DNA from 2 places in the Paenibacillus sp. HWE-109 genome. Region 1 is predicted to be linked to the other one. Evidence: riboswitches for the same ligand, from Rfam matches in the RefSeq annotation. Region 1 holds a riboswitch; the other holds the start of a gene.
The links. A riboswitch is a leader RNA that binds a small molecule or an ion and turns the genes downstream of it on or off. The one in region 1 is predicted to bind cyclic di-GMP.
Positions count from the first base shown of each region.

Region 2: it holds a riboswitch for cyclic di-GMP, as region 1 does, so the genes downstream of both, LOZ80_RS31665 (PilZ domain-containing protein) here and LOZ80_RS21165 (hypothetical protein) in region 1, are expected to answer to the same signal.

Region 1 covers NZ_CP091881.1:4,977,985-4,982,316, forward strand. The annotation lists partial or broken gene LOZ80_RS21155 (VOC family protein) at 1-30, opposite strand, end outside; gene LOZ80_RS21160 (exopolyphosphatase) at 123-1,037, opposite strand; gene LOZ80_RS21165 (hypothetical protein) at 1,180-1,479, opposite strand; cyclic di-GMP riboswitch class I at 1,581-1,673, opposite strand; gene LOZ80_RS21170 (MDR family MFS transporter) at 1,786-3,009, opposite strand; gene LOZ80_RS21175 (glycine-rich domain-containing protein) at 3,204-4,208, opposite strand; gene LOZ80_RS21180 (TIGR01777 family oxidoreductase) at 4,319-4,332, shown strand, end outside.
Region 2 covers NZ_CP091881.1:7,376,539-7,380,870, forward strand. The annotation lists gene LOZ80_RS31645 (hypothetical protein) at 1-461, opposite strand, end outside; gene LOZ80_RS31650 (hypothetical protein) at 461-655, opposite strand; tRNA gene LOZ80_RS31655 (tRNA-Arg) at 888-961, opposite strand; gene tadA (tRNA adenosine(34) deaminase TadA) at 1,059-1,496, opposite strand; cyclic di-GMP riboswitch class I at 1,779-1,865, shown strand; gene LOZ80_RS31665 (PilZ domain-containing protein) at 1,970-2,704, shown strand; gene ychF (redox-regulated ATPase YchF) at 2,782-3,882, shown strand; gene prfA (peptide chain release factor 1) at 3,917-4,332, shown strand, end outside.

The DNA.
Region 1 (4,332 bases):
CACCTTAATTCCCTTAGCCTGCAATTTCTTCTTTTCCAATCTCATAGAGATGCCTCCTATGCCGATTTCTAGTCAAAAAACCGCAATCAGGGAGGTTCCTGTCCTGCGGCTGGTTGTAAGAATTAACCGTCTGCTCTCATCGTTGCAATAATTTGCTTCAATACATCCTCAGCTTGGTCATAATCCACCTGACAAGTCCCTGCAGCCTGGTGACCTCCACCCCCATTTTGGAGCATCAAATTTCCGATATTCGTCTTGGAGGAGCGATTGACAATGCTATGACCGCACGCGAATACACAGTTTTGTTTATTGCGGCCGTCGACAATCCAAATCGATACGTTTTGCTCCGGATAAAGGGCGTATACCATGAAACGATTGCCTGGATAAATGGTCTCTACATTACGCAGATCCGTAATAATGACATTGCCTTCGGTACGTGTATAGGTTTGCAGCATGTCTCGATAGAGAACGTCCAATTCCAGGTAACGTGCCACACGCTCCTTCACATCAGGCAGTTCCATAATTTCATGAACAGATTTCGTCGCACAGTGCTCGACCAGTTCTTCCATGAGTTGATAATTGCTGATTGCATAATCGCGATAGCGACCCAGGCCTGTGCGGGCATCCATAATAAAGGACAACAGGTCCCAGCCGCTTGGATTCAAAATATCCTCTTTGCTGAATTGTGCCGAATCCGCTTTGTCTACGCCTTGCATAATATCATCGATATCGCCAAAGGTTTCTTGGCCGCCGTAATAATCATAGACGACACGTGCCGCGCTTGGGGCAATCCGCGTTTCACCTTTGTACGCTACCTTCTCGCCCATACGCTCAAGCTCGCTGGAGTGGTGATCAAACCATAAACCGCAACCAGGCACATAAGGGACATTGGCCAAGATATCGTTCTCCGTAACTTCAATCAAGCCGTCCTGCATATCTTTGGGATGGACGAATTTCATTTCATCCACCATGTTCATTTTTTTGAAAAGCATCGCACATACCAGACCATCAAAATCCGAACGTGTAATTAATCTCATGCTCGTGTAGCCCCCTAATCGTAGTCCTTTTGCACTACATACCTTATTGTTAATTATTATATCAGCTTCTGTCGTTTCGTGACAATGCTTTTGTCTTGCGATGAGCGCTTCCGCATCAAGCATGAAAAAAAGAACGGTACGCCTAAATCGGCTGCACCGTTCTTAACTTGGAAGACAAACATTGATAAAGCCTATTCAAAAATGCTTCGATTTGAGCAATAGGCGGTATCTTTACGGATAGCTTAACTTCGCCTTTCCAGTAGAAAATCAAGATGCTGTTGCTTCTCCCATGAAACATTTCAACATCCCAGCAATTTTCATTCAAGGCATATTCTTCTCGATTAATCATCAGCTTTGGTCCGTCTGAAGACGGAACCAAACGGGCAACATGATTACCACATAGCGAAGTTACTTTTTGCTCTTCATGTAGTTCAGACTGCATGCTGCTTGGTCCTCCTTTATTCGTACAATTCATTTGGTTATGACAGAGAAAAACCCCGCGATTATTCCGATCGGAGGGGTTCTATGTTGAATACCCAATCGTTCGGCAGCTGGCTGGCAATTTGTCCGTTTCAGGACAAGTAAGCCCCTTTAGCTTTGCGTCGCTGACTTTCGTCAGCTTTGCCTTTGTCGAGATGTGTAACATGTTGTAACGGTATGAACTTGGTTTAACTGATCTACACTCTCAAGAATAAGGGAAGTTGTTTTGAATTCGAATAGTTCTCAAGAACTAATTTTTCAATTATTTTCATAAATTTTCTTTTTTCGACGTATTTTTCAGCAACCTTTGACGAATCGTGCCTTTCCAGTAGAAAATGGAACCCGCCAATGTAATTACCGCCATACTGTTGAACAACGTGCTGCCCCCATAGGAAACAAGCAAAAATCCACCAATCCATGGGCCCATAAAGTGACCGACGTTCGTTAAAGTTTGGGCACCAAAATACGTTCCTCGCATATGCTCAGGCGCTAATTTGTCAATCAACATATTCGCTGCCGGGTAATTCAAGATCTCACCCAATGTAAAAATACTCATAGACACAATAAGCCAAATAAGCGAATGCGACAACGCAAATCCAATATCGCCTAATGCAAACATTAAATTGCCAAAAACGATAGCTGCAAGCGGTGTATACTTCTCGGACCAGCGCGTAAGCGGAATTTGCATGGCAATCACCACAATTGCATTAACGCTCATCAGAATGGCAAACATTTTGACGCCATCCACAAAGCTTTTCTCCAAATATTGCGAAAGTGTCACCATGACCTGCGAGTAGCCGATTGCGCCAATGATACCGCCTAAAATATAGTAGCGAAAAGTCATATCACTGCGAATGACACGCCATGCAGAACCAAAAGTAACAGGTGATTTCTTCTCACCTTCGATTTTTTTAATGCCAAACTTGCTTAACAGGACATACAGGGTAACGGCATAAATAAAATAAATGAGACCCGTGATCATAAAAGGAAGCGCTCCACTCCAGGTGGCAAAAAAAGCACCTAACAATGGACCAACAGCAACCCCGACGTTAATGGCCATGTAGCGTAATGAGAATACGCTAAGCCGCTTCGCAGGTTCTGTCAGATCTGCCATCAAGGCCTGCGATACCGGTTCATAGAAGGACCGGCAGAGCCCGTTCAGCATATTGAGCAGCATGAACAGGAGCGGTAATTTAACGACACTGAAGCCCAGAAATACGAATGCCCAGCCAAATAGTGCGGCTAACATAATAATTCTTCGGCCAAATCGGTCAGATAATGTCCCGCCAATAAAACCGCCGACCGTTCCTGCCAGAGAGCCCATCCCGATAACGACCCCGATCATGACGGGACTCATGGACGAATGTCTTGCCAAATAGATGGCAAGAAACGGCAAGCTCATCGATGACGCTGCCCTAGCCATCACCGTTCCCAACAGCAGCGTATGCACAATGGGATGATATGAACCAAGAAAACCACGCAACCGATTCATGTAAAGAGACTCCTATCACCACTTTATTTACCGACGGTCAATCAAATGAACATCGAATTCCAATTATACACGAAAATTAGCGATTGGTGTCTTCGATTTGTTGGTTTTTGTTGGATTTAGAGCGCACAACAAAAAAACCGTCTTCAAGTGTTGGACACCTTGAGAACAGTCTTTGATTGATTTGGGTTTAATGGCTAGCTGCTGCAGCTGGAACCGCAGCTGGAAGATGAGCAGGAGGAACCCGATCCGGAACTGCAATTGTTGCCGCTGCCAGAATCACCGTCGGAGCTGTTGTCGCCGCTATTGTCACCGCTGCTGTAGCCACCGCAGCCTGACGCCGAGCAGTTGGAGGTTCTGTCTTTCTCTATATCTTCTTGATTCTCAGGCATATACGAGTCCATACCGCTCGTGTAATCGTGGGCTTCGCTGATGGAGAAGAACATCATCGCGCCTGCTAAGTAGACCATACTGTTAGGCCCGGATAAGGAGTTCTGCCAGCCTGTATCCTCAAACCTGCGGCTGTTCGCGGCCTTCTCGGCTTCCGAAATCGCTTGCGCTACGAGCAAGCGGATCGTTTCAGCCACTTCGGGATATCGCTTCGCTTGCTCCATATCAAACCACAGCGCGGCGATCTCCTCTTCGTTCCCGCCGCGAAGCAAGTCTGTTCGTTCCTTATCCAACGGATTACGGAAGAAGCCATTCCAACAGCGGGCGCTGGTTGGCGCAAATTCAAATAAATGCGCATATACCCAGTCAAACCATGCGCGCTCTCCCGGCATTTCCTTAGGTTCGCGCTCAGGCGCATGGTGAATAACGCCACCTGCGAATTGCTCTCCGAACCGTTGATATTCCCGTGTGAACATCAACATCTCATGCCAAATATCGTCGATTTCGTGGCTGAACATCGGGGTTCGCTTTAAGATCAGATTCATGAGGAAAAATCGCTTTAATTCAAACCATTTACAAGAAAACTCATCATCACTCATAAGCGGGTGTTCGATTTTGACACGATATTGGAGTCTTTCTACATAATCAGGCGGAAGTGCGCTGTCCAATTTAGCGACTAGACGATCTAATGGAATGCCAGCTTGTAAACCAAGCCCTTGAGGTAAATCTGCTGCGCGATAACTCGGTTTGGATTTTCCAGGACGATTGCGCTTGGGCGGTTTGGATGATTTTCCGAATAAAAAGCGAAACATGAGCATCCCTCCTTATTTCCAATATAACACATCTATGTAAATCGAAGAATAACAATCGTTGGAAAATAGAGGTTACAACACCTATAATACTCGTAAGGAGGTGCTGATCAATGAAAATTGCAGT
Region 2 (4,332 bases), 2.4 Mb from region 1:
ATTAAGCCTCCAAGTAAGGAATACAGGAGTGGGACTAAGCCGAATAAGAATACGGATGATTTATCTCTAGGAAGGTCAATTCCGCCTGTCCATAAGTAGATGGCTGACAGAAATCCAATTACAATGGTTGCCACCCCAATGAATTTAAAAATGATACTATAGGTATTCTTTACCTCATAATCATTTATAAAACGAGAATTGAACTGGAGACTCGATACGACTTTACTTTTTTGCTGCCCAAATTCCCAACTGAAGTTAATAAAAAACATACCTATGAGAATAGCGGATAAGCACAGAACAAGAGGCTTATATTTGAAAAGAAATTTTGCAAAATCAACGACATCATCTTCGTAAATAGCGGATTGCCCGATGACAGTTAAGGCTTGCCAATTCATTAAGCTGGCGATAGATAAGAGCAAAGCACCAGCCATACCTAAGTAAATAGTAAGCCTGCGTGGCATTAAGCAGCCTCCGTTCGGTATGTTTTCAATAGTGCAATGAAGAAATTGAACAGCGATAGGCCAAGAGCAACGCCCAATATGGTACTCAAATTTAAAGCTGTGTCAAACGTGAATACGCGGCTGGAAGATAGCATGGAAACGGCATAGAGAAAAGAAATAATACCTGCAGATAGGGCTGATATTCTGAAATACATGGTTCTCCTCATTTCTTATAATGGATAATTTTTAAATATTTTGTAGAATTTTAGCATATCAAAAATAGGTATATATTACCATACAAAAATTAATGCTGATAAATTGCTCTTCAAGAGAAAACCCTTTTGGGCGTACGACTGTTGTAAAAATAGTGTTTCTATAAAAAAGAAAAAAGAGGCTGTCCCAAAAGTCAATTTATGACTTAAGGGCAGCCTCTTTAGGTAGGATATACGCGCCCGATACGATTCGAACGTACGACCTACAGTTTAGGAAACTGTTGCTCTATCCTGCTGAGCTACGGGCGCATAGCAAGAATTATGATAGCACGAAGGCCTCCACGGCGCAAGCATTCGGTTGCGGCCAGGTCATCTAGAGAATTTCTTGCACAGATGGATGCAACGATTATTCCTTGCCGCGTAATTTACGGAAAAATTGGGTCAGCATCGTCGAACACTCTTCCTGCATGACGCCGCTAATGACGTCGACACGGTGATTAAACCGGTCTTCCTGCAGCAGGTTCATGAGCGTCCCCGCGCAGCCTGCTTTAGGATCCGTCGTGCCATAAATCACTTGCGGGATCCGAGCTTGAACAATGGCGCCAGCGCACATAGGGCAGGGTTCTAACGTAACATAAAGCTGGCAATCTAGCAGACGCCACGCCTGCAAATGTTCACTTGCCTGCTTAATAGCAACCAGCTCTGCATGAGCGAGCGGATCTAGGGTTGTTTCACGAAGATTGTAGCCGCGACCAATAATTTGGCCTTGGTGGACAACGACAGCGCCGATCGGCACTTCGCGGATGGCTTCGGCTTTGAGCGCCTCTTGAATGGCTTCTTTCATCCAGGGGATATGTTCATCCACAGGGGGACACCTCGCTAAAATAATTTATCCACATGTGAATAAAACATCGAACAAATATTCGTTGTTAACAACCTGTGGATAACAATGTGGATAACTTAAAAAGTTGTGGATACTTTTTTCTTTCTACATTCATACACTAAAAAGATGGGCTGCGCAAGGTTTTTAGTTGATAACTGAGACAAGGTTCCGATATAATGAAGATGCTAGTAGGCCTTTATGACCATAAAGCCTGCACAACCACAATCAGACATGAAATTGCAGAATTCGAAATGGCAAACTTGCTGAAAGGCAAGGACGCAAAGCTGAGGGTCTACGGTTCCCGCGAACTATGACAGCCTGGTTACCGAAAATCATTGCTTTTTGATTAAGGTAATAGACTGTTCCGGATCATCGGGGCGGTCTATTTTTAATGATATAAGTCGAGTACGGTTCGCGAAAGGATGTTGAGTAAAGTGGCCAACGAGCAACAACCCATGAAACTTTATGGCAGTAAAGAAGGCTATGATGCTGATGTCATGATCGACAGTAAAGCAGTGCTCAGCAAGGAAGATTTCGTAGCTACTGGTGTGTTGACTTATGCTCTCGGTGACATTATTGAGGTAGAACTCCCTGAGTTTGATGTGTTTCGGTTGGGGGATAAGCTGAAAATGACAGTCTATACGAAATCAGGGCTGTTTGTTTGGGAAACGACGGTAGTTGCCAAAGAGCAGGGATCTCTCATCGTGCTGAATCCACCCGAAAATCGTCGGAAATTTACGGAGAAACGGGAGTTTCCTCGTGTTGAAGTCACAAAGGGCGGCTTGTTATTCGGACTTCAAGATGTAAATAAGCGAAATAAACATCATTTAGACAATCCGATTGCCATTTCGATCAAAAATATTTCCATTAATGGCGTAGGCTTCACGGTAGATGACAATGCAATGGTCGAAAAAATTATCCAAAAGCATTCTCAGCTGGAAGTTGAATTGAATCTTGGCTTTTCGATGGCCTGTACAATGGAAGTTGTTAGAAAAGAGAAAACAAATGCGGGCTTCTACTATGGGGCCAGATATTTGAATGTTCCGGATGAAAAAACAAATGCGTTAAGAGGCTTTATCCTCAAAAATCAGATAGAAACTTACTTCATTCAGAAGCGGGAAGCGCAAATCAAAAAAGCAATGGAAAAAAAGACTGTGGCCAATCCGTAGCCTCAGGCTTTTTTTTGCGTTCCAAGTACTATATAATAAGAAGGATGATTTTCGAAAATTAAGGAGTTGTAACTACAATGGCTTTGAAAGCAGGTATCGTCGGTCTACCGAACGTAGGAAAATCGACATTGTTTAATGCAATTACACAGGCGGGAGCAGAATCTGCGAATTATCCGTTTTGTACGATCGATCCGAATGTTGGGGTAGTTGAAGTACCAGACGAGAGATTGCAGAAGCTGGTAGAGATTGTTGTGCCTAAGAGCATTGTCCCGACAGCCTTTGAATTCGTGGATATCGCGGGTTTAGTGAAGGGCGCGAGCAAAGGCGAAGGGCTTGGAAATAAATTTCTGGCGCACATTCGTGAAGTGGATGCCATTGTGCATGTTGTTCGTTGTTTTGAAGATGATAATATTACCCACGTTTCTGGTAAAGTAGATCCGATTGGCGATATCGAGACGATCAATCTTGAATTGATATTGGCTGACATCGAGTCCGTAGAGAAGAAGATTGAGCGTTCACGCAAAAACCTCAAAGGCGGCGACAAAAAGGTTGTTGCTGAAGTGGAGTGTTTGGAGCGTATTAAAGAAGCGCTTTATGAAGATAAGCCAGCGCGTAGTTTGGATCTCAGCGAAGATGAGAAACTTCTCGTGCGCGATCTTCACCTTTTGACCATGAAACCTGTGCTTTATGCAGCAAACGTGAGTGAGGATGAAGTGGCGACAGCAGACGAAAATCCTTTCGTGAAGATTGTGAAAGAATTTGCTGAAGGCGAAAACAACGAAGTGGTGTCGATCAGCGCGAAGGTTGAATCCGAAATCGCCGAGTTGGAAGACGAAGAAAAAGCGATGTTCCTCGAAGAGTTGGGACTTCAAGAGTCCGGCTTGAATAGATTGATTAAAGCAGCGTATAGAAAGCTTGGCTTGTATACGTATTTCACAGCTGGCGTGCAAGAGGTAAGAGCCTGGACGATTCGTAAAGGAACGAAAGCACCGCAAGCAGCTGGTGTGATTCACACCGATTTCGAACGTGGTTTTATCCGTGCTGAGGTTGTGTCTTACAATGATTTGGCAGCGGCTGGTTCCATGAATGGAGCTAAGGAAAAAGGCCAAGTGCGACTTGAAGGCAAAGAGTACGTGGTGAATGACGGGGACGTCATGCATTTCAGATTCAACGTTTAACTACGAGAAAAAGATAAGAAAGGAGTGATCCACGATGTTGGATAGATTGCAATCGATTGTAGATCGATATGATAAATTAAGTGAATTGTTATGTGACCCTGATGTCACAAATGATACGAAGAAATTGAGAGAATACTCCAAAGAACAATCCGATCTTCAAGAAGCTTATGATGCTTATAATGAATATAAGAGTGTAAGTGAACAGCTCGCTGATGCGAAAGTGATGCAGAACGAGAAGCTGGACGATGAGATGCGCGAAATGGTCAAAATGGAGATTGATGAGCTGAGCGAACAAGCGGCTTCTTTGGAAGAACAGCTTAGATTGCTGATGATGCCCAAAGATCCCAACGACGGTAAGAACGTAATCGTCGAAATTCGCGGAGCGGCTGGTGGTGATGAAGCTGCGTTATTCGCAGGTGATCTTTACCGGATGTATACGCGTTATGCGGA